Regions from separate parts of the Photobacterium nomapromontoriensis genome, predicted to be linked through region 3. Evidence: predicted binding sites of a transcription regulator. Region 3 holds the regulator's gene; each other region holds the start of a gene.
What was found. The regulator CRP, encoded in region 3, controls carbon source genes, mostly activating them, when cyclic AMP is high. The targets are predictions, from matches to a motif close to TGTGANNNNNNTCACA.
Positions count from the first base shown of each region.

Region 1: the regulator CRP is predicted to act here: its motif matches at 6,368-6,383, upstream of ectA (diaminobutyrate acetyltransferase).
Region 2: the regulator CRP is predicted to act here: its motif matches at 4,525-4,540, upstream of recB (exodeoxyribonuclease V subunit beta).
Region 4: the regulator CRP is predicted to act here: its motif matches at 3,690-3,705, upstream of rppH (RNA pyrophosphohydrolase).

Region 1 covers NZ_JAKJSL010000020.1:91,519-99,419, reverse strand. The annotation lists gene rimK (30S ribosomal protein S6--L-glutamate ligase) at 1-372, shown strand, start outside; gene proV (glycine betaine/L-proline ABC transporter ATP-binding protein ProV) at 857-2,044, shown strand; gene proW (glycine betaine/L-proline ABC transporter permease ProW) at 2,048-3,130, shown strand; gene proX (glycine betaine/L-proline ABC transporter substrate-binding protein ProX) at 3,127-4,137, shown strand; gene L4D12_RS06510 (DMT family transporter) at 5,131-6,108, shown strand; gene ectA (diaminobutyrate acetyltransferase) at 6,484-7,026, shown strand; gene ectB (diaminobutyrate--2-oxoglutarate transaminase) at 7,051-7,901, shown strand, end outside.
Region 2 covers NZ_JAKJSL010000035.1:71,780-79,680, reverse strand. The annotation lists gene L4D12_RS15390 (TDT family transporter) at 1-764, shown strand, start outside; gene recC (exodeoxyribonuclease V subunit gamma) at 922-4,365, shown strand; gene recB (exodeoxyribonuclease V subunit beta) at 4,697-7,901, shown strand, end outside.
Region 3 covers NZ_JAKJSL010000021.1:157,560-165,460, forward strand. The annotation lists gene astD (succinylglutamate-semialdehyde dehydrogenase) at 1-77, shown strand, start outside; gene L4D12_RS07740 (DUF1338 domain-containing protein) at 121-918, shown strand; gene L4D12_RS07745 (hypothetical protein) at 944-1,132, opposite strand; gene crp (cAMP-activated global transcriptional regulator CRP) at 1,349-1,981, opposite strand; gene L4D12_RS07755 (OsmC family protein) at 2,263-2,667, shown strand; gene L4D12_RS07760 (phosphoribulokinase) at 3,120-3,989, opposite strand; gene L4D12_RS07765 (YheU family protein) at 4,069-4,287, opposite strand; gene L4D12_RS07770 (hydrolase) at 4,372-5,367, opposite strand; gene L4D12_RS07775 (ABC transporter ATP-binding protein) at 5,535-7,457, opposite strand; gene kefG (glutathione-regulated potassium-efflux system ancillary protein KefG) at 7,677-7,901, shown strand, end outside.
Region 4 covers NZ_JAKJSL010000034.1:36,786-44,686, reverse strand. The annotation lists gene L4D12_RS14855 (sigma-54-dependent transcriptional regulator) at 1-931, shown strand, start outside; gene L4D12_RS14850 (NADP(H)-dependent aldo-keto reductase) at 1,047-2,081, opposite strand; gene L4D12_RS14845 (DUF6482 family protein) at 2,248-2,550, shown strand; gene mutH (DNA mismatch repair endonuclease MutH) at 2,578-3,249, opposite strand; gene rppH (RNA pyrophosphohydrolase) at 3,859-4,377, shown strand; gene ptsP (phosphoenolpyruvate--protein phosphotransferase) at 4,405-6,660, shown strand; gene L4D12_RS14825 (sulfite exporter TauE/SafE family protein) at 6,670-7,509, shown strand; gene lgt (prolipoprotein diacylglyceryl transferase) at 7,552-7,901, shown strand, end outside.

The sequences.
Region 1 (7,901 bases), on a different contig from region 3:
TTCATTAAAGAAGCAGGCGGAGCAGATATTCGGTGCTTCGTGATTGGCGATAAAGTCATTGCGGCCATGAAGCGCCAAGGAGCCAAAGGCGAATTTAGATCGAACCTTCATCGTGGCGGTACCGCCTCTCTGGTTAAAATCACCCCGGAAGAACGCCGTACCGCAGTTGCGGCATCAAAAATTATGGGGCTGAATGTCGCAGGGGTGGACTTACTCCGATCAGCACGCGGTCCGTTAGTGATGGAGGTCAACTCATCACCGGGGCTGGAAGGGATAGAGAGCGCAACCGGTAAAGATGTTGCAGGGATGATTGTTGAATTCATTGAAAAAAAAGCGGCGAGTAAACGAACAAAAACCCGAGGTCAGGGTTAATATAAAATGCGTCTTCAAATCCAATGCCAAGGTGTTGTGTAACCCATTTACGCACAACACCTTCTCCCCTCATCCGCCAGATCGTCAACAGCCTACTCACCAACATATCACATGGAAAATTGAGACAAATTACACTCATTTTAATCTCAATTTATTTAATCGTTTTAAGCATCCCGTTTAACGGGTAATAACCGACTCACCACACCATAAAATACTTTGACCACTAATCATTAAATACTATTAAACCCACTCACTGCTCAACAGCAAGCCTATATTAATAGCACCGCAAAACTTCACATTGTTAGTGAACTAAGTATATAGTTGAGTATATTGAGGTGTTTTTAGCAAAAAATTTTCACTTTTTTATTGATCTAGGTACGTAGACACTATAACTCGCATTGATTTTGACACCTCATTTGTTTAGTGTTCTACATACTTACTTGTGAGTGAATTGTTAATGGATCGACGCCAAGGATGATATTAAATGGCTGCCATATTAGAAGTACAGAACCTCTATAAAGTGTTTGGGAGTAAGCCCGATGCTGCTTTCTCTCTTATCGATAAAGGATTAGATAAAGATACCATTTTTAAACAAACCGGACTGACTGTGGGGGTGCATGATGTCTCTCTCAGTATTGATGAAGGCGAGATTTTCGTCATCATGGGGCTATCTGGTTCCGGAAAATCAACACTTGTCCGCTTACTGAATCGATTAATTGAACCGACCAAGGGCAAGGTCTTGTTCAGAGAGCGGGATATTGCCCATATTTCAGACCAAGAATTGCGAGACGTCAGACGCAATAATATCTCAATGGTGTTCCAGAATTTTGCCTTAATGCCGCACATGACGGTCATTGAAAACACCGCATTTGGATTAGAGTTAGCCGGTATTGCCCTTGAAGACAGGCAGCAGTCTGCTCGTTCAGCATTAGAACGGGTTGGTCTGGCAAATCATTGTGCATCATATCCTGATGAATTATCGGGGGGGATGAAACAACGAGTCGGATTAGCAAGAGCCCTCGCTTGTGATCCTGATATTTTATTGATGGATGAGGCCTTTTCAGCGCTCGACCCATTGATCAGAACGGAAATGCAAGATGAACTGATCCGCTTACAGAATGACGATAAGCGTACCATTGTCTTTATCTCTCATGATCTTGATGAAGCAATGCGGATTGGCGATAAAATTGCCATTATGCAAGATGGCGTCGTCGTCCAGGTTGGCACTCCCGATCAAATCCTTCATCAGCCTGCCAATGATTACGTACGTTCGTTTTTCCGCGGGGTCAATGTTGCGACAGTCCTCTCTGCGAAAGATATTGCCCGTAAAAAACCTGTCGCCGTCTTTAAAAAATCAGAACTTGACGGTCCCGCATCGGCTCTGCAACTGTTGATGGAGCATGATCGTGACTACGGCGTAGTCGTAGATAAAGCCAATAAATTCTCAGGCATTGTCTCACTCGAATCGTTAACACAAGCACATGATGAACAACGTTCTTTGTCCAGTGCTTTACTGCCTGACTGCCAGTATCTTTTACCCAATACCCCCATAAACCAGCTGATCAGCCACGTTGCCAATGTGCCCTATGCCGTACCCGTTGTGGATGAAGATCTCAACTACTACGGCGTGATCACCAAGTCTCGATTATTACAAACATTAGATAGGGAATAACACATGGGTAAGGAAACAACACCGCCAAGTGACTCATGGAGTCAAACCGAACAGTCGGCAGATCCATGGTCATCGACATCTTCGCCAGCCTCTGGGACAGAGAATGCATGGCTGGCTGAATCCGAGATCACACAACCCCCCTTCGATTGGCAAAACCCTTTCCAAGAAGCCCTGATCCCATTTGACCAATGGGTCGATACGGGGCTGAGCTGGATGGTCGAACATGGTCGCCCGATCTTTCAGGCTATTCGCGTACCTATCGATTTTATCTTATCCACCTTTGAGTCAGGGCTCGTCTTAACGCCTGCGCCAATTATGTTAATGCTACTCTTTTTACTGGCCTGGCAGTTTTCGGGATTAAAGCTGGGCTTGTCGACATTGGCTTCCTTACTGATCATCGGGTTAATTGGTGCTTGGTCTGAAGCGATGACCACCTTGTCGCTGGTGATGACCTCGGTATTCTTCTGTTTGCTCATCGGATTGCCCCTGGGGATCTGGCTGGCCAGAAGTTCAATGGCAGCGAAAGTGATCAGACCAATACTGGATGCCATGCAGACCACACCAGCATTTGTCTATTTAGTACCTATCGTAATGTTATTCGGGATCGGTAACGTACCCGGCGTCGTTGTCACAATCATCTTTGCCTTACCTCCTGTTGTTCGCTTAACGATTCTGGGGATACAACAGGTCCCCGACGAATTAATCGAAGCTGGACATGCCTTTGGTGCCAGCCCAAAGCAAATGCTTTATCGGATTCAATTACCGTTAGCAATGCCCACCATCATGGCAGGTGTTAACCAGACCTTAATGCTCTCACTTTCGATGGTGGTTATCGCATCCATGATCGCGGTTGGCGGTCTGGGTCAGATGGTATTACGGGGCATTGGTCGGCTTGATATGGGACTTGCCGCAGTGGGGGGATTGGGCATTGTGATTATGGCTATTTTACTCGATCGGCTTACCCAAGCGTTAGGTGCTAATTCTCGTAATACAAAAAGTAAATGGTATCACCACGGGCCAGCAGGCTTTGTATTAAAACACAAACCATCTATTAATAATGACAACAAGATTGGAGAAAACGCATGATTGCTTCATGGAAGAAGACACTAACATTAAGTGTATTAGTTTCAGCAGCCTGTGCCACAAGCACTGCATGGGCAGAAAAGCTCCCCGGTGAAGGGATCACAGTACAACCATTACAGTCAACCGTCGCAGAAGAGACCTTTCAAACCTTAATTGTCAACAAAGCACTGGAAGCATTAGGCTATACCGTTAAAGCGACAAAAGAAGTGGATTATAATGTCGGTTACACCTCCATTGCAGAAGGCGACGCGACTTACCTAACAGTCGGCTGGTTCCCACTCCATGCGGATAAATTCACCATGGCGGGTGGTGACGAGAAGCTTTTCCGTAAGGGCCACTATATCAGCGGTGCCGCACAGGGCTATTTGATCGACAAAAAAACCGCTGAAAAATACGGTATTACCAACATGTCGCAGCTTACCGACCCCAAAATTGCCAAACTGTTTGATGCCGACGGTGATGGTAAGGCTGATCTAACAGGCTGTAACCCAGGCTGGGGCTGTGAGCGGGTCATCGAAGCACATCTGACCGCATATAAATTGCGCGATACTGTCAGTCACAATCAAGGTAATTACGCCGCTATTATCGCTGATACAATTTCGCGCTATAAGAAAGGCTCTCCTGTTTTATATTACACTTGGACGCCTTACTGGGTTAGCGGTGTTCTCGTTCCGGGCAAAGACGTTACTTGGCTTGAAGTACCGTTTTCAGCCCTACCCGATGAGCGTAAAAACGTCGATACCACCCTGCCAAATGGCAAGAATTATGGGTTTGAAATGAATTCAATGCGTATTATCGCTAATAAAACATTTACTGACGAAAATCCTGCTGCTGCAAAATTATTTGAAATCATCAAACTCAACATCAATGATGTCAGCGCCCAAAATATGATCATGAGTCAAGGTAAAAATTCATCAGCAGACATTGAAAGCCATGCAAACGCTTGGATCAAATCGCATCAAGCCACCTTTAACACATGGCTTGATGAAGCAAAACAAGCAGCTCGCTAACGGCGATTTACACATAAAAGACTTAAACCAAAAGCAGACACACATAAGTGTCTGCTTTTTCTTTAATAAACATACACCCAAGTTACCTCAAGATGCAGGATTCAGAGTGATCTCAGCGCAACCACACTCATCTGCCCACCATTATCTTGCGATTTAAATTATGTTGTTCTACGGCTTCATGGCATTCACTACCTTTGAATACCTAGACAATGTTTCATCCGCCAACTCATACACATTCTTTCTGTCAGATAGTGACCTTTTGTCAAATGATCAGGTGAACAATAATAAATTTATGATGTGAGTATACATTTATTAGAAATAACGAATGACATAATTTCAATTTTCGCCGAATTTTTAATTTCAGTTCACATAACTTCCCACCCACTAAATAATTTCATTTCGCATCGCAGATGCATACCATCCCATATTTATTGGCGTTCATGCAGCCCCTTTGATGGTTAACTTTATTGGCCCACCGTCATCATCTTCCTCGCAGACCAACAGGACACTTTAGTTAACTATAATTCAAGATTATGATTCATTTACAATACTATCTTGCTCTCTCCACTTAAAAAGGATAAGAAAAATCAGATCGAAATCATGATTTACATTGTAAATAAGATATAAAAACAACAAAAATCGATCTAGATCACTATTCAAAGATAAAGACATGTCAACAAGTTCACTTTACTGACCTTTTGGACATAGGTCACATTATTGAACTGTATGATCGGTAAACTAGCATGCATACAATTACTGATGATACACACAACAATAGATAATTAACTATTGTTAACTTAATACAGATATAAACAGTACTATCTCTTTGAACTTCGAGAGCGATCTCTTTTCATTATAATTTATTTTATCGATCAACAGCTTGTGGTTACACAAATAATTCATCTGATGAAACAAAAACAGAGAAAATATATACGAGCTGCTCTGTAAAAAACGATTAAACATTTATTTGCCAAACAAATATAAGAAGGCACCATGGACGTAAAAAATAAAAATGTATTTTTAGGGTGGGTAGCAGCAATATCTGTGGCTGTAATTTGGGGGGTAACTGGCGTCGTATCAAAGCCGCTGTCAATGGCGGTAGATCCCATGACATTGGTGTTTTTCCGGTATGTCACGGCTGTAATTGGTTTAACTGTTATCTATTTTTTCACCTCTAAAAGTGAATCACTCAGCAAAGATTTAGGCGCAAGTTTAAAAATAGAGAAAAAAGACATCGTAAAAATTGCCCTGTGCGGCATTATTGGCCAAGGCGTTTTCTCTTTATTTAATTTCCTTTCCCTCTCCCACATTGGTGCAACTGAAAACGGTGTGATCCAAGGCATGCAGCCTTTCGCCACCGTTTTCTTTGGCATGATGTTTATGCATTTTAAAATGAACAAAATTCAATGGGGCGCCTTCATTGCATCTGCACTGTGTATCTACGCCATGAGTGTAGGGCCAACAACAGTGGTTGAAAATGGTAACTCACTACTGGGTTTTGCTTATGTGACTATTTCTATGTTGTCACTGGCCTGGACGGCCTATCTACGTAGTAGCCTTGCTGAAAAATACGGCTCTGTCGTATCAATGCTGTATCAATATATCTCGGTCGCCGTACTTGGAGTATTTGTCGTAATCGCGATGGATCTTGACCTCTCTCAGATCAATATCATTCTATCAAGCCCACTACTGATCAGCCTGCTCATTTTCCTTGGCATGGGGATCTCTGGGGGTAGCTACCTTATCCAACTTTACTCATTCAAACAAATCGGTGTAGAAAAAGCGACCATGGCACTGAACCTAATGCCATTAGTCGGTTATTTGGTTGCAGTCTTCACATTGGGTGAGGAGATGGTACTAAGTAAAACTATCATCGTTTCGCTGATTGTTGTTGCCCTGTACGTATTTACTAAATACGAAACGAAAGTTCCCGTCAGCAAAGCCCCAGAGCTTAACGCACAAGAAGCCTGATTTTAGCGCCATATAAGAACAACGGTCTGACGCAAGAAACAATCTACACTCTGATTAAACGGCATATTTCGGTATGCCGTTTCTATTTCACCGCCTCACTCTCTCCCCTTCTTCGCCTCCTATTTACCCCAGTTACTACGCCTTCTTATTGAGTAAAATGCTCTGCATTTTGTAACATTGCAGTTAACTATGAATAGATTTGAAAATCCATTAATTTAGACCTCAAAGCATTTTTTGACTTTATTTATAGTTAACAATATGTGATAATTGTCACATATCTGCAGAGAAAGGCGCCTATAGCTTGATTTTCAGTTAGCTAAGATGGGCATAATAATGAAGGAAATTGATTAGGGCTCAAAGGATATGTATCAATCTATTATCACACCCACACCAAAGGTTAAAAATCCAGAAAATGGAGACACGCCTGGTTCGAAATGGACGTTTCGTGAACCGACGGTTACCGATGGCGATGCGATTTACAGCCTAATCGCGAATTGCCCCCCATTAGATACCAACTCTTCATACTGCAACTTTCTCCAATCCACTCACTTCAGCAAGACCTGTGTTCTCGCCGAGCACAAAGGCGATATTGCAGGTTTTATTTCGGGTTACCAAAAGCCCAACGAACCCGATGTTTTATTTGTCTGGCAAGTCGCCGTCTCCCCTCGCTTTCGTGGCAATGGCCTCGCAATGCGTATGCTTACTGCTCTTTTAAAGAGGGAGGCCCTCACAAACGTACAAGCCGTAGAAACGACCATTACTAAAGAGAACGATGCCTCATGGGCGCTATTTAAAAAACTCGATGCTAAACACAATAATCGAGGGGTCGTATCAACGTTTTTAGATGGTGAAGCACATTTCAAAGGTAAGCACGATACGGAACACCTGTATCGAATCCCATTAAATAACTCTCAATAATTAGGAATCATAAACGGCCTTATCATGGATATTTTCAAAAAACAAGAATCCAACGTACGCTCATACTCAAACAGCTTTCCGGTTGTATTTCAAAAAGCCAAAGGCTGCTGGCTAGAAACCAACAATGGAGATCGTTACTTAGACTTCCTTGCCGGCGCCGGATCACTGAATTACGGACACAATAACCCCGTCTTAAAAGAAGCCTTGCTTGATTACATTGGAATGGATGGCATTACCCATGGTTTAGATATGCATTCCAATGCTAAAGCCGACTTTCTTAGCGCATTCAGCCGCTACATTCTCGAGCCAAGAGGCTTAAACTACAAAATGCAATTTACTGGCCCAACCGGGACAAACGCTGTTGAAGCGGCAATTAAATTAGCAAAGAAAGTTAAAAATAGAAGCAGCATTGTCGCCTTTACCAACGGCTTCCATGGTTGTACAGCGGGTGCACTTGCTGCTACAGGCAATCAACACCATCGTCAGGGAGCAGGTGCTAGCCTGAACAATGTCACACGCATCCCATTTGAAGGCTATGCCGGTATTGATGGCTTAGCGTTATTTGAAACCATGTTATCTGACAACTCCTCCGGTATGGATAAGCCTGCAGCAGTACTGCTCGAAACCGTACAAGGCGAAGGCGGCCTCAATGTCGCCTCTGACGAATGGCTACAGCGCTTAAGTAAGATCTGTAAGGTGCACGATATCCTTATGATCGTCGATGACATTCAGGCGGGCTGTGGCCGTACAGGCACATTCTTCAGCTTTGAACCCGCGGGCATTACCCCGGATATTGTCACACTCTCAAAATCAATCAGTGGGTATGGCTTACCGATGGCGGTGGTGCTACTCAAACCTGAACTTGATATTTGGAA
Region 2 (7,901 bases), on a different contig from region 3:
ATCCAGTCGTGGGCAGTGTAGTTCCGACGTTTGCCATGGCGACCATGGTGGTATCAAAGGCTCTGGGGATGTATTTTGCTGTTGCTGGTCAGGCATTATGGTTGTTTGCAGTGATCCTACATCTGATCTTTTTGGCCCTATTTACTTATCATCGCGCCTCAGAATTTGAGCTTCACCACATGGTGCCAAGTTGGTTTGTGCCACCGATTGGGATCATTGTGGCGGATGTGGCCTTTCCGGGAGGGGCGTTGCGCCCGCTGGCTGAGGGGCTACAACTTTTTGGGATGAGCATTTATGCGGTAATGCTACCAATGATGATTTACCGTTTGATTTTCAGCCATGAAATTCCTGATGCCGCCAAACCGACGATTGCCATTATGGCCGCGCCAGCAAGCCTATCGTTGGCTGGTTACTTAACCGTAACGCAGCATCCATCACCGGTGATCATTGGTTTGTTGGGCGGAATTGCGGTGCTGATGACATTCGTGATTTATATTGCTTTCTTCCGTCTGCTTCGTCTGACATTCAGCCCAGGCTACGCGGCGTTTACCTTCCCGATGGTGATCGGTGCGACGGCACTGTTCAAGATGGCAGCATGGATGGTAGCAAGTGGTTATGCGCCAGAATATGTTCAGCAGGTTTCAACCTTGGCACATATTGAGCTATATGTTGCGACGGCAGTGGTGGGATATGTCGCTTTACGTTACCTCGCATTCTATCGCCCAATGTCACGTCTGGTTAAACCAGCCATACGGCACGCATAATAGCAGGCTCGTATCCCGCTATCTTGAGATGAATGTGTAGTGATAAGCCCGGTGGTCGAAAGCGATCCCGGGCTTTTTTATTGCATAATTTTGGTTTGCAGCTAACAAGTCGATAGTAGACAATCACAGTAATTTCCCCTGCTGGTGAGGCACCTGCGTGTTTACTGTCTATCACTCCAATCAGCTGGACTTACTCAAGTCGCTGCTTGTTGAGCTTATTCGTTTTCGACCTTTAGAGAATCCGTTTGAGGAGGAGCAAATCCTGGTGCAAAGTCCGGGGATGTCGCAATGGCTGAAGATGGAGCTGGCAAAATCGTTTGGGGTTGCCGCCAATATTGAGTTTCCGTTACCGGCAACTTATATCTGGAAAATGTTTACCCAGGTATTGGCCGATGTGCCAGAGCGCAGTGCTTTCAATAAAGAATCGATGACCTGGAAATTGATGCAGGTGCTGCCACAGCAGCTTGAACTGCCTGAGTTTGAGCCATTGAAGCGCTATTTAGAAGATGATGAAAGTGATCTCAAACTCTATCAATTAGCCGAGAAAATTGCCGATATCTTTGACCAGTATCTGGTCTACCGGCCTGAATGGATCCAGCAATGGGAAGCGGGTGATGAGGTTATGGAACTCGACGGTGAGCACCCCTGGCAGCCGATGTTATGGCAAGCCCTGTATGATCATACTCTTGCGCTGGGCCAGTCGCCGTATCACCGTGCCAACCTCTACGAACACTTCATTGATACACTGGAAAACTACGCCAGCAGTGGCACCGTGCCAGACCATCTACCCAAGCGGCTGTTTGTGTTTGGTATTTCTTCTCTCCCGCCGCGCTATCTTGATGCCCTTGCGGCACTGGGCAATCACATTGATGTTCATCTGATGTTTACCAACCCGTGCCGTTACTACTGGGGGGACATTCGTGACCGTAAGCATTTGGCCCGTCTCGCGGCCAATAAGCGGATCATGTTACGGACGGTGAACGACGAGCAAGCACTGAACGATCATATTGAGCAACTCAAAGACAGTGATGAAAATCATTACGATGCCGACATGCATAATGATGTCGTGGGCAATAGCCTGCTGGCTTCAATGGGCAAGCTGGGGCGTGATAATCTGTACTTATTGTCAGAAATGCAGGTCAATGAAGTGGATGCCGGTTTTGTCGATATTGAGCCGGATTCGTTACTGCATGCGATTCAGGCAGATATTTTGAATCTGGAAGATCGCCAGAACGACACGATCCTTGATAACAGCCTGCATAAATTCCCGATCAGCCTCGATGATAGCTCGCTGGCGATCCATGCCTGCCATAGCCCAATGCGAGAAGTTGAAGTCTTGCATGATAAGTTACTGTCGATGTTTGACATGGATCCGAGTCTTAAGCCACGCGATGTGATCGTGATGGTGGCTGATATCAATGCCTACAGCCCAGCGATCCAAGCGGTCTTTGGTAATGCTCCGGGCCAGCGTTATATTCCCTTCTCGATATCAGACCGGACTGCCGAGCAAGAAAACCCGATCCTGTTGGCCTTTTTACGCCTATTGTCGCTGCCTGAAAGCCGCTGTCATGCCTCTGAGCTGCTGGAGCTGCTAGAAGTACCGGCGGTGATGAGCAAGTTTGGTTTTGATAGCGAGAGCTTCGAAAAAATTAAGCGCTGGATAGAAGAGGCAGGTGTTCGCTGGGGACTGGACGAACAAACCGCCAGCCAGTTTGACTTGCCTGCACAAACCCAGAATACCTGGCTATTTGGTATCCAGCGGATGTTGTTAGGTTATGCTATGCCTCACGATGCAGGCTTGTTTGATGGCATCTCAGCCTACGAGCAGGTGCAGGGTCTCGATGCGGAACTGGCGGGGCAGCTGGCGGGATTTATTGATTGTTTGGTTGGTTACCGTCACTTGTTGGCGCAACCGCATCCGGTTGCCGGTTGGACTGATATTCTCAATTCCCTGCTTGATGATTTCCTGAGCGTTGATCTTGATGGAGAATTGGTCCTGAAATCGATCCGCGATCACCTGCATCGCTTACATGAGCAGTTGGGCGATGCCGGCTTCGATGCCGAGATCACGCCTGAAGTGTTGAATCAGTATCTGCACGACAAACTCTCCGGTGAGCGGGTGAGCCAGCGTTTCTTAGCCGGTCAGGTTAACTTCTGTACTCTGATGCCGATGCGTTCGATCCCGTTTCGGGTGGTGTGTCTGCTCGGCATGAACGACGGTGCCTATCCGCGTAACATCGCCCCGGAAGGGTTTGATTTAATGAATGGCCGGACCCGGGCGGGTGATCGTTCCCGTCGTGATGATGACCGTTACCTGTTTTTAGAGGCCATTCAATCGGCTCAGGAAATTTTGTATATCAGTTATGTTGGCCGCTCGATCCAAGATAACGCCGAGAGGATGCCATCGGTATTGGTCAGCGAGCTGGTGGAATACTGCCAGCAAGGGTATTGCTTGGACGGTGATCATGATTTACCCGTTGATCAGTCGGCAGCCAAGATTAAAGCCGCGCTGATTCACCATCATTCTTTGGTACCTTTCAGTCCAACCGCCTTTAGCGGTGAGCAGGCTAGTTTCGCCGCAGAATGGTTGCCTGCCGCAGCCCGTACTGGTACCGCCAGTCAGGCATTCCAACTGGCAGCCTTGAGTGCTGATCCACTCCATGATGGCTCAATGATGGTGTTAGAGCTGGCAGAGTTACAACGTTTCTGGCGTTTACCGGTCCGTTATTTCTTCAACCGCCGCCTGAAAGTCTTTTTTGAACCGCCAATGGGGGTAATGGAAGATGATGAGCCGTTTGTCTTAAATGGGTTAGAAAGCTACCAGCTTCGTGATGAACTGCTCGACTTGCTACTTGATGCCAGAGTAGAAGGTCGCAATGAGGATGAGGTGTATCAGGTGTTTGCTGCAGAGCAGAAGGCGGCAGGTAATCTTCCGGTTGCGGCTTTTGGTGAATTGGATCTGGGTGCCACCCGACTTGATGTATTGGCGTTGGTTGCGGAAGTTGAGCCTTTTGTACAGCGCCCACTGGACGATCATGAAGTTGATCTGAGTTTCATCATTGAGGGAGAGACCGTTCAATTGCAGGGCTGGCTGAAACAGCGTTATTCGTCCGGTTTACTGCGTTATCGCAGTGGTAAGATCCGCGCGCAAGACCACCTTGCGGCCTGGTTTGATCACCTTTGCTTAGCCGCCAGTGGCAAAGGACAAGAGACCCACCTGATCGGCACCGATAAGCATTTGTTGCTGCACACCGTTGAGCCTGATCAGGCGAGGGCGTATCTGCAAGAAGTACTTGAACTGTATTTTGAGGGGTTGAATCAGCCGCTGGCCTATTTCCCGAAAACGGCACTAGCGGGTATTCAGGCCTGTATTGGTCGTGATGGAAGCTGGAAAGATGATGATGAAACACGTGAAAAAGCCATGAATAAGATGGCTGAATGTTTCAATGATGGTTATCTGTTTGCGGGTGAAGGCGCTGATACCTATATCGCTCGAGTATGGCCATTGTGGACCGATGAACTGGCGCAAGAGGCATCTCAATTAGCTGCACGAGTACTGCAAGCGGCAATATTGGGCAGTGAATCGGTAGAGATGTTGTGATGAGGCTGCATGGTGCGATAACGGGGATAAAGCGAGATGGGAGTAGTGTGGCCGTCAGCAAATCATTGTTAGTTGTAGGGTGTCTGCTGTACGACCACTGGTGCAGAGGTAGACCAAGTTTCTGCTGGCGATACTAACCAAACCCTATTGGCTAAACCGTGAGTGAGTTCTCACAACAAGGGGATAACTATCGTGGTTAAGATATTTAAACTCATTATAAGTACTTGATCACATTGGCAATGTGACCAGTGTCACGCCAAAAATAAACCTGCGAGGTTGCTGGGGTCGCCTGGTGGCTTAACTAAGATCATAGAATTTGGAACGACAATCCATGGATAACGCAAGCGTTGCCAACACATTACAACCAATGACCTTCCCCTTGCATGGGGCGCGTTTAATCGAAGCTTCAGCTGGTACGGGGAAAACCTTCACCATTGCCAGTCTTTATCTGCGATTGCTGCTTGGTCATGGTTCGGTAGAAACGCGTCATGGTAATGAACTCACGGTAACGGAAATTTTGGTTGTGACGTTTACGGAAGCGGCCACCGCCGAGCTGCGGGATCGTATTCGTGCCCGAATCCACGATGCCCGGTTAGCTTTTAGTCGCGGTGTTAGCCATGATCCGGTCATCGCGCCATTGCTTGCGGAAATCCATGATCATAAAGCGGCGGCGGAGATTTTGCTTAATGCCGAACGGCAGATGGATGAAGCTGCGATTTATACTATCCATGGTTTTTGTCAGCGGATGCTGACTCAGAATGCCTTCGAGTCAGGTAGCCGGTTTAACAATGAATTTGTCACTGATGAAAGCCAGCTAAAAAGTCTCGTGGTTGCTGATTACTGGCGGCGTAATTTTTATCACTTAGCCACACCATTGGCGAGTGAGGTGCGTAGCATCTGGTCATCCCCTGCCGCGTTGTTGAGAGATATTGGTAATAGCCTGACAGGGGCCCCCGTTAAGTTATCTGTTGCTGCCATGAGTGATTCCCTTGCGGATCTGCATCGGGAAAATATGCAGCGTATCGACAAGATTAAGGCTCAATGGCGTGAGCATGAAGCTGACTTTGAGGCGTTGATAGCCAATTCTGGGATCAATAAACGCAGTTATACCAAAAAAAGTTTACCGGCTTGGCTGGCACAAGTGAGCCAGTGGGCAGCGCTGCCGACGGACAGTTATGAACTGCCCGATAAACTTGAGCGTTTTCATCAGCAAACCTTGATTGAGAAAACGGCCAAAGGTGAGCCACCTGAGCACCCGGTTTTTGCTGCCGTCGCAGCCCTATTGGATACCCCAGCTAATTTGCGTGATCCACTGATGGCGCACGCGATTGAGCATTGTCGGGCGCTATTGGCACAGGCGAAGGCGCGTAAAGGCTGGTTATCGTTCGATGATTTGCTGACCCAGCTGTCTGCCGCAATTGAAAACGATCATGGTGATTGCCTGACGGGGCGTATTCGCACCCAATATCCGGTGGCGATGATCGACGAATTCCAAGATACTGATCCACTGCAATATAATATTTTCAGCACAATTTATCGTCACCAACCTCAGTGCGGACTGTTTATGATCGGGGATCCGAAGCAGGCGATTTATGCCTTCCGAGGCGCTGATATTTTTACCTATATTCAGGCCCGCCGTCAGGTTCAGGATCACTACACACTGGAGACAAACTGGCGTTCAACGGCTGATATGGTTGGTGCGGTGAATGCGGTGTTTCAGCAGCCGGATAGCCCCTTTATTTACGATCAAGATATTCAGTTCTTATCGGTGAAACACAGTCCGAAAGCCGCGGATCGTAGCTGGTGGCTGGACGGTGAGCGCCAACCTGCGCTGACGTTCTGGCTGCAAGAGAGTAACGCGGGCAAACCGGTGACCAAAGGCAGTTACCAAGAGATCATGGCGGCGGCGACTGCGGCACAGATCCAATATTTGCTGACTCAGTCTCAGCAGAAAGCCGCCTACTTTAGCGAGAAAGACCATCAGCATGCGATTGAAGCGGGCAATATTGCCGTGCTGGTTCGGACGGGTAATGAAGGGCGGATGATCAAGAAAGCATTGTCAGATCAGGGGATCGCCAGTGTCTATCTGTCGAACCGTGACAGTGTTTTTTCCAGTGCAGAAGCGGCAGACGTGCAACGGCTATTACAAGCGGTACTGACCCCTGAAGATGAGCGGGCATTACGGGCGGCGCTGGCATCCCGTTTGTTTGCCCTGACCGCCGTTGAGCTAGATGAGCTGAATAACAGTGAAACTGCGTGGGAAGTGGCGATTAACAGCTTCAAAGGATTCCGTAAGCAGTGGCTTAGTCGTGGCGTGATGCCGATGTTGCGCAGCGTGATGGCGCAACATCAAATTGCGGAACGTTTGTTAGCGGATGAGGGGGGGGAGCGCCGCCTGACTGATTTGCTCCATATCGGAGAGTTGCTGCAAGCAGCCAGCCAGACATTAGACAGTGATTATGGCTTGCTGCGCTGGCTGGCGGAGAATATCGCCGAGCCAAACGGCAATGCCGACGATCAGGTGGTGCGGTTAGAGTCGGAACGCAATTTGGTCCAGATTGTCACTATTCACAAATCAAAAGGCTTGGAATATGACGTGGTATTTATGCCGTTTGTGTGCAGCTACCGCGAAGTCGACAGCAAAGGTGAAGTGAAGTATCACGATGACGCTGACAACATCACCATATTGGATATCGCTAAACAAGCGGATTCGATTGAAAAGGCGGATAAAGAACGGTTGGCAGAGGATCTTCGTCTTATCTACGTTGCTCTGACACGGGCGGTGTATGGCTGTTACGTGGGTATGGCACCGATCCGTAATGGCCGTAGCACTAAAGAGCCGACCGGGTTACATCAGTCTGCGATGGGGTATCTGGTGCAAAATGGTCAAGCCGGTGGGATTGCCGAGTTGGAACTGGCGTTGGCCAAACTGGCCGAAAGCCAGTCGGCTATTCGCGTTGTTGCTCCCCCGCAACTGGCTGATCATCCTTGGCAGCCATTAGCCGAAGAGGCTCCCATATTGGCACCGAATGTTTTTACCGCATCGTTAGAGCGCAATTGGTGGATGACCAGCTACTCCAGCTTGGTTAAGCAGGGGCATCAGGCCTACCATGACAGTAGCCTCGATCTACCGGGGTTCGATATTGAATCGGCGGCGGAGTCGTTAACGGGAGGGGAGGATGGGGTCATTGATCTTGAACCGGTACGCTCAATTTATACCTTCCCGCGGGGGGCGCGTCCGGGCACCTTTTTGCACACTGTATTTGAAGAGATTGAATTTACAGCGCCTGTTGATAGCCCTGAAACCGTCGCCATTCTGACAGACTTGTTACAAAAGGAACATTATGAGCTGGAGTGGCTCCCAGTGTTGCAGCAGTTGATCCACGATGTGTTGCACTGTGTGCTGGATGAGCAGTCGATGCGATTGGTGGATAAAACTCCGGCGCAGCGCCTGACCGAGATGGAATTCCTATTGCCGATAGAGCTGTTGCAGTCTGCGGTACTAAATAAAGTGATTGCTCGGCATGATACGGTCT
Region 3 (7,901 bases):
GTGCGTATCCTATGGCCTCAATGGAGGGGGAGCAACCTGAACTACCGACTCAACTAGCACCGGGGATCGATCTCTAGTCCGGTTGTGAGTAATCTGCATTTGAATAGCGGGGATAAACAGATGGAAAGGGTAGCGCAATTATTTGAAGGTTTGTGGCAGGATTATGTCCAGCGCCTGTGTCCATCAGCAGCTCAGATCCATGACCTGCTGACAGAAGAGGAACCACTGTATAACGATCACATTGCCTTGCGGACATTTAATCTGCCAGCGGTTGGTTTGGATCGGCTGGCAGCCCCGTTCATTGCGATAGGCTATAAGCCTTGTGGAGAATACCACTTTGAAGACAAGAAGTTGTATGCCGAGCACTTTGAGCATCCTGATCCATTAGCCCCAAAAGTGTTTATCAGTGAACTGTTGGTCGGCCAGTTTAGCTCGCTGTTTCAGCAGACGGTACGAGACTTGATTGAGCAGGTGCCGGAGTCGGCCATGCGTGATCCGACCTTTCTTTATGGTGGGCGATTATGGAGTCTGGATTACGCAACCTATGAGCTGTTGTATGCTGAAAGCGAGTATGCAGGCTGGCTTGCTGCACATGGATTTGGTGCCAATCATTTTACTGTTAGTATTAATCATTTAGAGCAGTTTACAGAAGTGGCCGAGGTGAACCATCTGCTGCTCCACAATGGTTTTACTATCAATGAGTCTGGTGGCGCTGTAAAAGGTAGCCCCACAGTAATGCTGGAGCAATCGTCAACAATGGCCGATCATGTCAAGGTCGGGTTTAGTGATGGCGTTTACGTGGTCCCTGGGGGCTTTTATGAATTTGCCAAACGTTACCCAACAACAGTTGACGGTGAGCTTTATCGTGGGTTTGTTGAGGCTTCTGCCGATAAAATTTTTGAAAGTACCAATAAATAGCGAGCCGAAGTTGTGTGAAAACTGCCTAGCCGTTAAGGCCGTCCAGTAGTGGTATATCAAGGTTTTGCCCGAGTGTGCCGTGCCTGACCGTTTCTTGTTGTTCAAGGTAATGGCGGCTGCCGCTAAATCCTGTCATTTCGACCGTTGAGGGGAGTGGCGCGATGATCACAGAGCCGAAAGGGGCACGATGAGGGGAGAAGCGCTCGATATCCATATCGGTGATTTCCTGTTGTCAATGTCAGTGTATAGTCCATATGCACAATGTAGCATTGGGCATTGAGAATACAAGCGGAAAAACAGTGAGGAAGTCGAGAATTTGAAGGTGAAAGTATACTTTTGTCACATAAGCAAAAAGCCGCATATTTGAAATGTCCAATTTAAAGGGGGTCACTTCAATTGCGGCTTTTTGTTTTTCGTGGTGATGGTTAGCTTAGCGCGTACCGTACACGACGATTGTTTTACCGTGGGCAGAAATGAGATTCTGCTCTTCCAGCATTTTCAGGATGCGACCCACAGTTTCACGAGAACAACCCACGATCTGGCCGATCTCTTGTCGTGTGATTTTGATCTGCATACCATCTGGGTGCGTCATTGCATCAGGCTGTTTAGCCAAATTCAATAATGTCTGGGCGATACGGCCAGTCACATCGAGGAATGCAAGATCTCCAACTTTCTGGCTAGTCACCTGAAGGCGGTTGGCCATCTGAGCAGAAAGACGCATCAAGATATCTGGATTAACCTGAATTAGCTGACGGAATTTCTTAAATGAAATTTCAGCCACTTCGCAAGGTGTTTTCGCTCGAACCCAAGCAGTACGCTCTTGGTCTTCTTCGAAAAGACCTAGCTCACCGATGAAGTCACCTTGGTTGAGGTAAGACAGGATCATCTCCTTGCCTTCTTCATCCTTGATCAGGACAGCAACAGAACCTTTAACAATGTAGTAAAGCGTTTCCGCTTTTTCACCCGCATGAATTAACGTACTCTTTGACGGGTATTTATGAATGTGGCAATGGGAAAGAAACCACTCAAGAGTTGGATCTGTTTGAGGTTTACCTGGAACCATATTACTAACTTCCTCTGCTGCGTTTGTTGCCCAACAACGACGTCCCTATAAGATAAGTTTGAGGCTGGGCCTAACAATAATGTAGTTCGCCGTTTAGGATATTCAGTCAACCGCTGGGCTGCAAGCTCACGTGAATAATTACATCAGAGTTTATCTTTTTTCGGGACGTTTTTCTTGATATTGATCTATCTGAAATGGCCATTTTTTACTCATAAGTGTGCACATGATCACACAGTTGTTAGATAGTACGAAATTACCTCAAAAGTTGTAAGGAGAAAGCAATGCAATCACGCGTGAAATGGGTCGAAGGCATGACCTTCCTTGGGCAGTCAAATTCGGGACACAGTGTCGTTATGGATGGAAATGGCGGCCAAAAAGCGCCGAGTCCGATGGAATTGGTATTAATGGCGGCGGGCGGCTGCAGCTCGGTGGATGTGGTGGATGGTCTGAAATCTGCCGGGCAGAAAATTACCGCTTGTGAGGCACAGATCAGTTCGGTTCGCCGCGAGCAGGCGCCCCGTATTTTTACCTCAGCGAATTTGCATTTTGTGGTGACAGGCGTTGATTTGGATGCATCAGTCGTGGCAAAGACGGTGTCTGATTCATTGCAAAAGTACTGTTCGGTGTGCTTGATGCTGGGTGAAGGGGTTGAGATGACGCATTCGTATGAGGTGGTTGAGGCGTAATAGATCAGGGGCGAGGGACGAGTTTGGAGGAAGAGCGGAAGGGCGAGAGCGGAGCTATGGGGAAAAGCGAACCTATGGTCCTATGGGTAGATCAAGATTTAGGTACGGGTTTCGAGGGACGAGTTCCGAGGAAGAGCGGTTTAAAAGCGGAAGAGCAAAAGCGATCCTAAGGCCCTATGGGTAAGAGCGGAATAAAAGCTGGGGTAGAGTCTCAGAATTCGTTCTTTTTCCTTTACACTCTTTCGTCCCTCGCTCCTGCTTACAGGACCACAGGACCACAGGACCACAGGACCACAGGACCACAGGACCACAGGACCACAGGACCACAGGACCACAGGACCACATATCTTTTGCTTTTCCGCTCTTCCTTGTCCCTAGTCCCTGATTTTCCGCTTTTAACTGCTTTACCTAGTTCCTACTCTTCTTTTCCTCGCCCCTGCTTTACTTTTTGCTTATCCGATCTTCCCGGTATCGATCAGCTGTTGGATCAACGGGCGCATGATCAGCTCCATCGCAAAGCTCATTTTCCCCCCGGGGACTACTAGCGTGTTGTGACGTGACATAAATGCGCCTTGGATCATGGCGAGTAGGTAGGGGAAGTCGACATTTTTGATACCGCGAAAGCGGATCACCACAAAACTTTCGTCTAAGCTGGGGATGGCTTTGGCACTGAGCGGGTTAGAGGTATCAACCGTCGGTACGCGCTGGAAGTTGATATGAGTGCGGGAAAACTGCGGTGTAATATAATTTAAGTAGTCGTCCATCGAACGGACAATGGATTCCATTACCGCTTCGCGGGAATGTCCACGATCGCGGGTATCACGGACAATCTTCTGAATCCACTCAAGGTTCACGATCGGCACCATGCCGATCAGTAAATCAACATGCTGCGCCACATTGGTTTCACCGTCGACCACGCCACCATGAAGACCCTCATAAAATAAAACGTCGGTATTTTCCGGCAGCTGCTGGCTGGGGGTAAAAGTCCCCGGCATCTGGTTATAAGGCACAGCTTCATCGAAGGTGTGAAGATAACGGCGGAATTGACCGCTGCCATCAATGCCATATTGGCGGAAGAAGGTTTCCAGCAAGGGGAAGTCATTGGCCTGATTGCCAAAATAACTAATATGCCGGCCTTGTTCCTTCGCTTTGCGGATTTCAACATCCATCTCGGGTCGAGTAAAGCGGTGGAAGCTGTCACCTTCCAGCCAAGCTGCATTGATGCCCATCATATTGAACATCTTGCGAAAAGCTTCGGAGGTAGTGGATGTGCCAGCCCCCGAAGATCCTGTTACTGCAATAATTGGATGTTTTGCAGACATGACAAACCCTGTCGTTAAGATTAACGATGAGTTATTAACAAAATGTTGCGGTTAAATCAAGTGTAAGTCTTATCAATGATTAGAAATTGAGATCTTGCCGAAGCTTAATATCTACCGATTCATGTAATTCGGAATAGATGACTACAGCTTCTCCCTGAGTGAGCTGTTGCCGAACATGCTGGACTTTTTGTTCTAAGGTTTTTTCATGTTCACCGTAGTCGGTACCTTCTCGTAGGACAAAATGCTCGATCAGGTTATCGAGAGTTTCTGGTGCGATGTCTTGCCAAGGAATGATCATACTAAATGTTTACCGCTCTAGGGGAGGGATTAACCACTGATAACATTATTATCAGTGGTTGATGACGTTAATGGCAAGTAGTTGCTAGCGAGATAAGCGCCATTTACTTCTGGTTATTGTAAAAGGAGCAAACCAAGCCGGCACTGTCATTTCAAGCCAGAAGGTAGGTTTATGCCATGATCCGGTTAGAAAACCGACATGGCCACCGTTAGGGCTGAGATGATATTCGATATGATCAGGTAAAGGTTGTGAGGGGATCACGTCATGAGTCATGAAGGGATCATCTTTAGCATGAATCACCCGTAGTGGTATTGTGACCTGATGTAATCGCCGTAAACCACTACAGCGTTGATAATAATCATGGGCATCTTGATAGCCATGCAAAGGTGCGGTGATCAGATCGTCAAACTGGCGTAAGGTGCTAATGGACTCAATAGCGGATTGATCCAGCGGCAGGGCGTTGGGTAGAAAGCGAATTTTTTTGCTGATATTTCTCTTCATCGAACGGAGTAAATATTGCTTATAGACCCTTGAAAATCCTTGTTCGATTCGCTCTGAACAGGCATTGAGATCAAGCGGGGGCGAAATCACTTGGGCGGCACAGAGTTCACTGTCTTCGCCGTATTCGGCTAAGTAATTGACTAACATATTCCCCCCGAGAGAAACGCCGACGGCGAACAACGGAGAGTCAGGAAATTGTCGACGAACCCATTGAATGAAAAAACGTGCGTCACTGGTTTCCCCAGAGTGATAACTGCGGGCCTGGCGGTTCATTTCCCCGCTGCAGCCTCGAAAATGCATCATGACGCCAAGCCAGCCTTTTTGCTTCGCGGCATACAATAAACCGTTGGCATATGGGCTATGAAAACTCCCTTCCAAGCCATGAAACAGGATCATCACTGGTTGAGTGGCTTGATATGCAGTCGGTGAAGCTGTCCAGGCAATGTCGAGAAAGTCGTCGTCCGGTGTGTTGACCCGTTGAGTAATCGGCGTGAATAGAGGCTTACGGCGAAGCAATCGGGGCAACAGTGTTTGCAGGTGAGCATTACCTAGCCCACGGGCTGGTTCAAACGGGGGCATTGTGGGTCCTTATGCGCAACGTGTTTTAACCTACCAATAATAGTGGTTGGTTTTCTATTGCGTCTATGAGCTTTTGGGGGGAACGCCGGATTTGCCTGTAGATGTCACCCCACATTACCCGCAGTGGCTAAGGCAGTGTGGGGTGAATAGGCGTTTCTTGTTAGCAGTTAGTTCTGGGTAAATTCCGCTTCCATGGCCTCGATCTGCTCATGCAGATCCATCCAGTCCATTTCGACCTCTTCGAGTTCATTTTTTGCAGCCGCCTGACGCTTCAATTGCTCATTAAGCCGTGCTTTATTGTCTGCTTCATAGATGGTGACATCTGATAATTGGGTTTCGGCATCGGCTAATGTTGCACCTAGCTCTTCCATTTGCTTATCGAGTTTCTCAATCTGCTTGCGTAGCGGTGCAGTCAGTTTACGGAACTCAGCGTCGAGGCGTTTCTGCTCTTTGCGTGAGGCGGCGCTGTTCTCTTTAGTGGTCTCTGGTTTGCAGGCCTGTAATTCACGTCGTTCGTTACGCTGCTGTTCAGTCAGCCATTTGTGGTAGTCATTCAGATCACCATCAAACGGTTCAACCTTGTGGTCATGGACCAGATACAGATCATCGGTGGTGGCACGTAATAGGTAACGGTCGTGGCTGACGATCACCATCGCTCCTTCATAAGATTGCAAGGCGAAAGTCAGTGCCTGACGCATATCCAGATCGAGGTGGTTGGTTGGTTCATCGAGTAGTAAGAGGTTCGGACGTTGCCAGACGATCAGCGCCAATACCAGACGGGCTTTTTCGCCACCCGAGAACGGACCGACTTTTTCCAGTGCTTTGTCACCAAGGAAGCCGAAGCTGCCAAGGTAATCACGTAACTGCTGTTCGGTAGAGGTCGGGGCGATACGGGTCATGTGCTGCACTGGCGTGTCATCTAGGTACAGTGTTTCGAGCTGGTGCTGGGCAAAGTAACCAATTTTCACCCCTTGCGAGTAGCTGAGTTCCCCTGCTTTGGCTGGTAATTCGTTGGCCAGCATTTTGATTAGGGTTGATTTACCCGCACCGTTACGCCCCAGTAGACCGATCCGGCTACCCGGCACTAGATTCAGACGGATTTTTTCGAGAATAATATTGTCATCATAACCTGCGGCAACATGATCCATCATCAATATTGGGTTCGGTAGTGCGGAAGGCTCGCGGAACTCAAAGCTGAATGGATTATCAAATTGTGCGGGCAGTACTTGCTCCATGCGTTCCAGTGCTTTGATTCGGCTCTGAGCCTGACGGGCTTTGCTCGCCTTGTAACGGAATCGATCGATATATGACTGCATGTGCGTCATTTGCTTTTGTTGCTTTTGGTACATAGCCTGCTGCAGCACCAGTTTCTCGGCACGTTGGTTCTCGAAGGATGAGTAGTTGCCGGTGTAGCTGTTCATTGTCTGGTTTTCGATATGGACAATACGGTTGACAACAGGATCGAGGAAATCACGGTCATGGGAGATCAATACCAGGGTACCGCGGTAGTTCTGAAGCCATTTTTCCAACCACATCACAGCATCCAGATCGAGGTGGTTCGTCGGCTCATCGAGCAGTAGTAGATCTGAACGGCACAGCAGTGCCTGGGCGAGGTTCAGACGCATTCGCCAGCCACCGGAAAACTGAGTCAGATTCCATTGCATCTGCTCCTGTGAAAACCCCAGACCATCAAGTAGCTCTGCGGTACGGGCGCGGATACTGTAGCCGCCAATGGCTTCCAGCTTGCCGTGCAGCTCTGCCACTTTGGTGCCATTATCGGCTTGTTCGGCGGCCGCCAGCTCGGCTTCCAGTTGGCGGTATTCGCGGTCACCGTCAATGACATATTCCATGGCTTCGCGCTCAAGCGCAGGTGTCTCTTGAGCAACCCAGGCCAATTCCCAGTTGGCCGGAAATTGGTGACTGCCCGCATCAACACTCAGTTCATTCTTAAGCAGGGCAAATAAGGTGGACTTACCACACCCATTTTTACCCACAAGGCCCACTTTATCGCCTGGGTGGATGGTGGCTGTAGCCTGATCGAGCAGGACTTTTCCGCCGCGTAAAAGTTGGATATCCGAAAATGTGATCATTAACTGTGCCGGGGAGGCCCCGCTCCGCAAAATACAAAATGCCAGAATATGTGCGGAGTCTACCCCAAAGCGGCAGGGACTGCTAATGCAGGAGTGGTCTGTTGCCCTTGTCACGACGGGGGGATTAATTGAACCTATTTTGCTGCAATTATGTATTATATGTATATAACTTGTAACGTTACGCTGATGGCGTATTTTCAGCTTGTACCAAGGATTGCTATGACCGTTAATGGAGCGCCACGGGTGCTGGTGATTTATGCCCACCCGGATCCCCATCTCTCGGTGGCTAACCGTGACATACTTGAGGCGATTGAGGGCCTCAAGCATGTCACGGTGCATGATCTCTATGCCACCTATCCTGATTTCTTTATTGATGCCGCGGCTGAGCGAGCGTTAGTCGATGGGCATGATGTAATTGTTTTTCAGCATCCCCTGTATATGTAT
Region 4 (7,901 bases), on a different contig from region 3:
GCCTGAGTTAGGTCAGTTTGGTCAGCATGGTTTACAGGGGGAGCAAGCCGCGATGCAGAAGCTCCGCCATCATGTGAAACGTATTGCGTTATCTGATATTCCGGTCTTGATACTCGGTGAAATAGGTACTGGTAAAGAGCTGGTTGCTCAGGCTATCCACCAGGCTTCAACCCGGTCTAAATTCGCTTTTGTTACGGTTAACTGTGAAAATATCACTGATGGCTGGATGGTTTCCTCTGGTACTGAACTCGCGGAACAGTGTTGCTTTGCTTCGGCTGATAATGGTGTGTTATTTCTCGATGAGATTGCACTGCTTGATGATGATAGACAGCTGGAACTGTTGCGGTTATTGCAGGATGAGTGTTTTACCACTGAATGCGGGCGCCAGATCAATCACAACATACGCCTGATTGTATCAACCCGTTACTCATTAGAAGAGTTGCTTGAAACAGGCGCATTACGGGAAGATCTCTATTACCGACTCAACGTTCTTAGCCTGACTGTGCCGGCTTTGCGTGATCGAGGTGATGATATCTTGCTACTGGCTGAGTTTTTATTGCTTAAATTTTCCCGTCAGTACAATAGCCCGGTTAAGCAGCTATCGGAAGCGGCCAGCCAGTTACTCAGCAGTTATTCATGGCCGGGGAATGTCAGGGAGCTGATCAGCCAGATCAAGCGAGCGATTTTGCTGGCTGATAGTAAGGAGCTTGATATTGAGCATTTTGATTTGCCTCGGCTTCATGATGATCGTCAGAGCCTGAAGAAGATCAGAGAAGACTCAGAACGTGGCGCTTTACTGACGGTTTTAGAAAATAATAAAGGGCAGATCACTGCCGCAGCAAGAGAGCTAGGGGTGTCTCGGGCCACAATGTATCGGTTGTTGAATAAGCATGACTTAGTTCCGTCTCCGCGCCATATACGTCAGAATTAGCTTCGCGGCTAGCCGTAAGGTTCGTCATATGAGACGGGAGTTAGCGTCGCGATTGATCACGTAAGGTTTCCCCCTGTCCTGATGGGCAGGGGGATTTTCAGTATCCTGATTGGTATTAAGGACAAGGGTTAGAGTATTGCACCCCAATGGCGTGAAGGTCGGTAAGCACCTCGTCACTTAACAGTAAGTCAATGCTTTGGATATTCGCCTCCAGCTGCGCCAGCGTGGTGGTGCCAATAATATTACTGGCGACAAAGGGACGCTGGTTAACGAAAGCGAGAGCCATTTGGGCGGGGTCAAGACCATGTTTATGGGCAATATCGACATAAGCCTGAGTCGCAGCAATGCCTTGAGGATTGAAGTAACGCGAAAAACGTTCGAATAACGTGCATCGTGCGCCTTCTGGGCGTGCACCATTGAGGTATTTGCCACTTAACGCACCAAATGCGAGCGGTGAGTAAGCTAATAATTCTATCCCTTCATGATGGCTGATTTCTGATAGACCAACTTCAAAACTGCGATTGAGTAGGTTATATGGGTTTTGAATTGTCACCACGCGAGGAAGGTCATGTTTTTCGGCTAAGCGAAGAAAAGACATCACGCCCCAGGGGGTTTCATTTGATAATCCGATATGACGGATCTTCCCTGCTCTGACGAGTTCTGCCAGCGCTTCCAGTGAGTCACTGAGAGTGACCCCTGAGTGGTCTTCTTTATATTGATAGTTGAGCTGACCAAAACAGTTCGTTTCACGCTGTGGCCAGTGGATTTGATAAAGGTCGATATAGTCGGTTTGCAGGCGATTTAAGCTTGCTTCTACCGCATCATGGATATTACGCCAATCGAGAGACATCTCTGGTCGGATATAGGGCAGGCTACGTGGACCTGCGACCTTGGTTGCAATGACGACTTTGCTCCTTAGGCCTGTTCTCTTTAACCAGTTTCCGATATAGCGCTCAGTGTGTCCCTGTGTTTGAGCTGTTGGCGGAACGGGGTACATCTCAGCGGTATCAATGAAATTCACCCCTCGTTCGAATGCCAAGTCTAATTGGCTATGGGCATCACGTTCGCTGTTCTGCTCCCCAAACGTCATGGTACCGAGACAGATTTTACTGACTTCTAGGGTCGAGTGGGGGATCGTATGATATTTCATTAGCCCTCCTTGGACTGCTTGCCTGAACAGTAGTGCGGTATGTCTGACTATACCGAAGCGGAACGGTCCTGAGAAGCGTAATGAGGGGCGCTGATTTTTATCACATGGCTTGATGGTTAGGGGGTTATGACCAATAGTTAACAGATAGCGTATAGTGGGAGAGAACATGAAATTGTCACAACTCAAGCACTGGACCAAGGCTGACACGGGGGGAATACCACAGTGTATCCTAACCAGCTATGCTGGATGTACCGATTACCTGATGGAAATCGAATATAAGCACCAGCTTGAACCCTTAAAAGATGAGGCTGGAGAGGTGATGAAATTTCAGTCAATTGATCAGGTTCGGGAATTATTACGGCCGTTGGGTATCCGATCGGTGATCCTGCGTATCATTGATCCTTATGATGAGTTTTCGTCAATGGCCCCAGTTACACACAGCCAGCAAGACATGACTATCGCCTTATAGCCTATGCCGAGAGGTTAGCATCAGTCTTTACTGAATAATGAAATGGCGCGCTAATAGCTCCGCGGTAAAATGGGTTTTTAGGTAGAAGCCGCGAGGCAGTATTTTGATCGGCTGGCCATTGGCACCATAAGCTTCGGTTAACGCTCGGCTATTGGCGGCTTTAGGTCGGAGTTGTAATACTTCACCGTGCCGAGCCGTGATCTGTTCAACGTGGCCGAGCACAATCATATCCATCAATTCCTCCCAGTCTTGACGTAGTTGCTGCTCTTCTTTCAGCGACGGGCTCCATAACAAAGGGGAGCCGACATGGCGATCTGCCAGTGGAATATCGCGCTCGCCTTCAACGGGGATCCACAGTACTCGCGCAAGTTTATGGCGGATATGACTGTTCTCCCAGCAGAGACCTTGCAGGCCGATAAGAGGGGCAACACAGACAAATGTTGTTTCGAGTGGCTTACCGTTATAGCCGATCGGGATTGTTTTGAGCTCAATACCAAGCTCATCAAAATCCGGCACGGGTTTACTGCCCGCTGTTGCACCTAGGTGCCATTCCAGCAACTGCCCCACCCAGCCTTTATCCCGCTTTAGATCAGGCGGTGTGATGATATTCGCTTCTAGGGCGAGCTCACCCAATGTCATACCCGCTAAAGCTTGAGCTCGCTCAAGTAATTCCTGCTCTGTACGTGGTGTTGGTTTCATATCAGCCTGCTCTATAGGGGGAGCCGATCCTATCATAGCCGAGTGAGTTGATCATGAGTTGCGGCTATTGGCGTGGTGGGATCGCGCTTAAAACTTATCCACAAGTTGGAGGGGGGAATTTATTTTATTGGCTACAACTGGGTAAATAAACAGGCGTAGGTGTTATTTTGTACAGTGTTGTGATGGGTTTTTGTGCATTTGTGTTTTTTTTATGTGGATAAAGTCACGACTGGTTGATCTTTGACCGATCCATTGGTTTTAGCAATAGACCGCTAAAATGATTAGCGGTGCCTTTTTCTTTCTTTGTATTAAATGTTGTTATATAAGGGTTTTATTGTTTTATCTCTTAATTTAAAGAGAGTGTTATAGATGAGGATGTACTTATAACGGCACTGTGTAATGGCTTTTTCACAAATCTATCCACAGAAAACGTGTATAAATGTGGGCTGGGTCTCATTCGGTTGTTTATAAAAGGTTACGAATAGTAAAGTTATCCAGAATGTGAGCTGTGGCTAGGAAAAAAGAGTGATAAGTTAGAATGTTTGTTTACCCATTGCACTGACTGTGAAAAAATCACATTTAATAGAGATTTATACTTGAGGTCGTCCAGTGATTGATGGCGATGGATACCGCCCAAATGTGGGTATTGTGATCTGTAATAGCCATGGCGAAGTATTCTGGGCTCGACGATATGGACAACACTCCTGGCAATTTCCGCAAGGTGGTATTGATGAGGGAGAAACCCCTGAACAAGCCATGTACCGGGAATTGTATGAGGAAGTGGGGCTAACCAAGAAAGATGTACGAATTTTGGCGTCTAGTCGTCATTGGCTTCGTTACAAGCTCCCTAAGCGGCTCGTACGCTGGGACTCCAAGCCTGTTTGTATCGGACAGAAGCAGAAATGGTTTCTGCTCAGTCTAGAATGTGATGAGTCAAAGGTTAATATGCAGCGTGGTAACACGCCGGAGTTCGATGGTTGGCGTTGGGTCAGCTATTGGTATCCTGTTAGGCAAGTTGTGTCTTTTAAACGTGATGTTTATCGCCGAGCGCTGAAAGAATTTGCGGCGATGGCGATGCCGTTTAAAGAGCGGAAAGACAGGAAGAAACGCCGGGTTAAGCGAGGCTAACTCAGTTGATGTAGAACAGGGCATAGTATGCTGACGCAACTTAGAGAAATTGTTGAAAAGGTGGCGAGTGCCCCGAATCTACTGGATGCCTTCGACCAGTTGGTTGTGAGTACTTGCCAGGCAATGAAAACTGAATGTTGTTCTATCTATATTGCTGATCATAAACGCCAGTGTTATACCCTTATGGCATCTAAGGGTTTAAAAAAAACGCATCGTCATATTGGATTAGCGTTTGGTGAAGGCTTGGTTGGGCTCGTAGCCGATCGTGCTGAGCCGATCAATGTAGCAGATGCTCAGCATCACCCTCATTTTAAGCTCCTTCCCGGTACCGGGGAGGAGTCTTTTCGCTCGTTTTTTGGTACTCCGATCATTCATCAGCGCCAAGTGTTAGGGGTGCTGGTGATCCAGCAACGTGAACAGCGTGAGTTTGATGAAAGCGAAGAGTCATTTTTGGTGACGCTTGCGGCTCAGCTTGCGGTGTTGTTAGCGCATACTAAAGCACAGGGTCTATGGCCAGATCAACATAATGGGTTGCATTTGGTGGGTTCAGCCGCTTCATCCGGGGTTGCAGTGGCACGGGCGTGGTGGGATGACAACCAGCCAAGACTGGAGCAGATCGCTCCAGCTTCCTGCCTAGATTGCGATGCTGAACAGGAAAGACTGAGTATTGCCATTGAGCAGGCCAGCGCTGAGTTCAGGCGGCTACGTAAGCGCTTTGACAGTGAATTGCACAAAGAAACCCTGGCTATTTTTGACCTGTTTAGCCACCTGCTTAATGACCCAATGCTGCGTAAGGATCTGTTTAGCAAAATTTCCAGTGGGGATTTAGCCGAGTGGGCTATCCGTCAGGTTGTTGAGAGTTATTCGGCCCGCTTTGCCAATATGAAAGATGATTACCTGAAAGAGCGTGCGCAGGATATTCGTGAGTTGGGGCAGCGGTTGCTGTACTTTCTCTATAATAAAGAGATGACAGAGCATCACTGGGATGAGCCTGTTGTGCTGCTAACCCGTGAATTGACTGCGGCCATGTTGGCTAGCGTTCCCCGGGATAAATTGGCCGCCGTGGTCTCGCAGGAAGGGGCGGCGAACTCCCATGCGGCGATTTTGTCACGAGCGCTAGGGATCCCGGCGATCATGGGGGTCGATTTTGTTCCTGAAAAAATCCATAACTGTAAGGTCATTGTTGACGGTTACCGTGGCGATCTTCTGGTCAACCCGAATCGACATGTTTTGGCGGAGTATACGCGTTTACTTCGAGAAGAGAATGAACTGGCAAAAGTCGTTGAAACGGAACTGGATAAGCCCGCTGAAACTCGCGATAAAGAACGGATCCATATTTTTCTCAATGCTGGGCTAAGTGCTGATACGTGTATTGCTGTCAACCGAGGGGTTGATGGTGTGGGACTTTATCGTACCGAAGTGCCTTTTTTACTGCAGCGTAGTTTCCCATCGGAAGACGAACAGACTCAGCAATATCAGTCTATTTTAGCGAGCTATGGTAAAAAGCCTGTTGTGATGCGTACCTTAGACATTGGTGGTGATAAACCTTTACCATACCTAACTATTGAGGAAGATAATCCCTTTTTGGGGTGGCGCGGGATCCGTTTTACCCTTGATCATCCGGAAATCTTTTTGATTCAGGTGAGAGCGATGTTGCGAGCCAGCATTGGCTTTGACAACATGGATATTTTATTGCCGATGATTTCCGGTATTGGTGAACTCGATGAATCGATTGCGCTGATCGATCGTGCTTATGCCGAGGTGTCGAACGTCGCCGTCGAGCAGGGGGAAACCTTGCGTCGTCCACGGATCGGGATCATGATAGAAGTACCTTCTATACTGTATCAACTACCTGCACTTAAAGGGCGAATTGATTTTATTTCAGTGGGAAGCAATGATTTAACCCAGTATTTATTGGCTGTTGATCGGAACAATTCTCGTGTTGCAAGTGTCTATGATGCGTTGCACCCAGCGGTGTTACATGCGCTTAAGCATGTTATTGATACGAGTAAGCAGCTGCAATTACCCGTCAGTATCTGCGGTGAATTAGCGGGTGATCCCATCGGTGCGTTGTTGTTAGTCGGAATGGGATACCGTTCATTGAGTATGAATACCCGTAACGTCGCTAAAATTAAATATATATTACGGCATATCTCCATTACGGAGATGGAGCAGTTAGCGCAGTACGCATTGTCAGCGACCTTTGCTGATGAAGTGAGATCGAAAACGACTGAGTTTGTTGATGGACATGGTCTGGGTGGTTTTATCCGGGCGGGTAAGTAGAGCAAAAAAATGGAAAATATAAATAGCCTGATGGATTTATTGTCACTGCATGGCAATGAAATATGGTTGTTTGCGATGTGCTTGATGCTAGGTGCTGTCGTTGGCATTTTGGCGGGGCTATTGGGTATCGGTGGTGGCTTATTGGTCGTGCCTGCATTAGTGTGGCTACTGCCCGCTTCGGGGGTCGACAGTCATTTGGTGATGCATATTGCACTCGCCACCTCGTTGGCCAGTATCGTGATGACATCGGGTTCATCAGCTCGAAATCATTTTCGCTTGGGTAATATCGACATTTCTATCGTGAAAAGTCTGGCTCCGGGGGTTATTTTTGGCGGTTTAGGGGGAAGTCTTGTCGCAGAGCTGGTGCCGAGTGAGGTGTTGCCACGGATCTTTGCCATCATAGTGTTGCTGCTAGCGATACAGATGCTGTTATCAATGCGTTTTTCAGGACACCATACACTGCCCAGCAGCCCACGGGTGTTCTGTGTGGGGGGCATCATTGGGATGGTATCCAGTCTAGCGGGTATTGGCGGCGGATCATTGACGGTACCGTACCTGAGCTGGCATGGTGTCGAGATGCGTCGGGCCATCGGCTGTGCTTCGTTTTCCGGCGCTTTGATTGCAATTGCCGGAATGTTCGGTTTTATGGCGGCCGGTGCAGGGGATGACGGATTACCCGCCCTGAGTGTGGGATATGTGTATTTACCGGCGTTGTTGGGGATTGTTACGACCTCAATGTACACCACTCGCTTTGGTGCGGCTTGGGTAAGTGAATTACCGACGCCGGTGTTAAAGAAAATTTTTGCTGTTTTCCTACTGTTTATTAGTGTGAAAATGTTTATGGGATAACGCGCACAGAAACGGCGTTTTAGGCATATAGAGATAGATTGAATGAGTTTAGGTTATTTAACGTTTCCGAGTATTGATCCGATATTGGTAGAGATCGGCCCATTAGCCATACGCTGGTATGGCATGATGTATTTAATCGGATTTATGTTTGCCATGTGGCTGGCAAACCGTCGGGCAGATAAGCCTGGCAGTGGCTGGACCCGGGATCAAGTGAGCGACTTGCTATTTGCTGGTTTTTTGGGGGTCGTGCTTGGCGGACGAATTGGTTATGTGCTGTTCTATAACTTTGACTTGTTCCTCGACAATCCATTATATCTGTTTAAGGTGTGGACGGGTGGCATGTCCTTCCATGGTGGCCTGATCGGGGTGATCACCGCCATGTTCTGGTATGC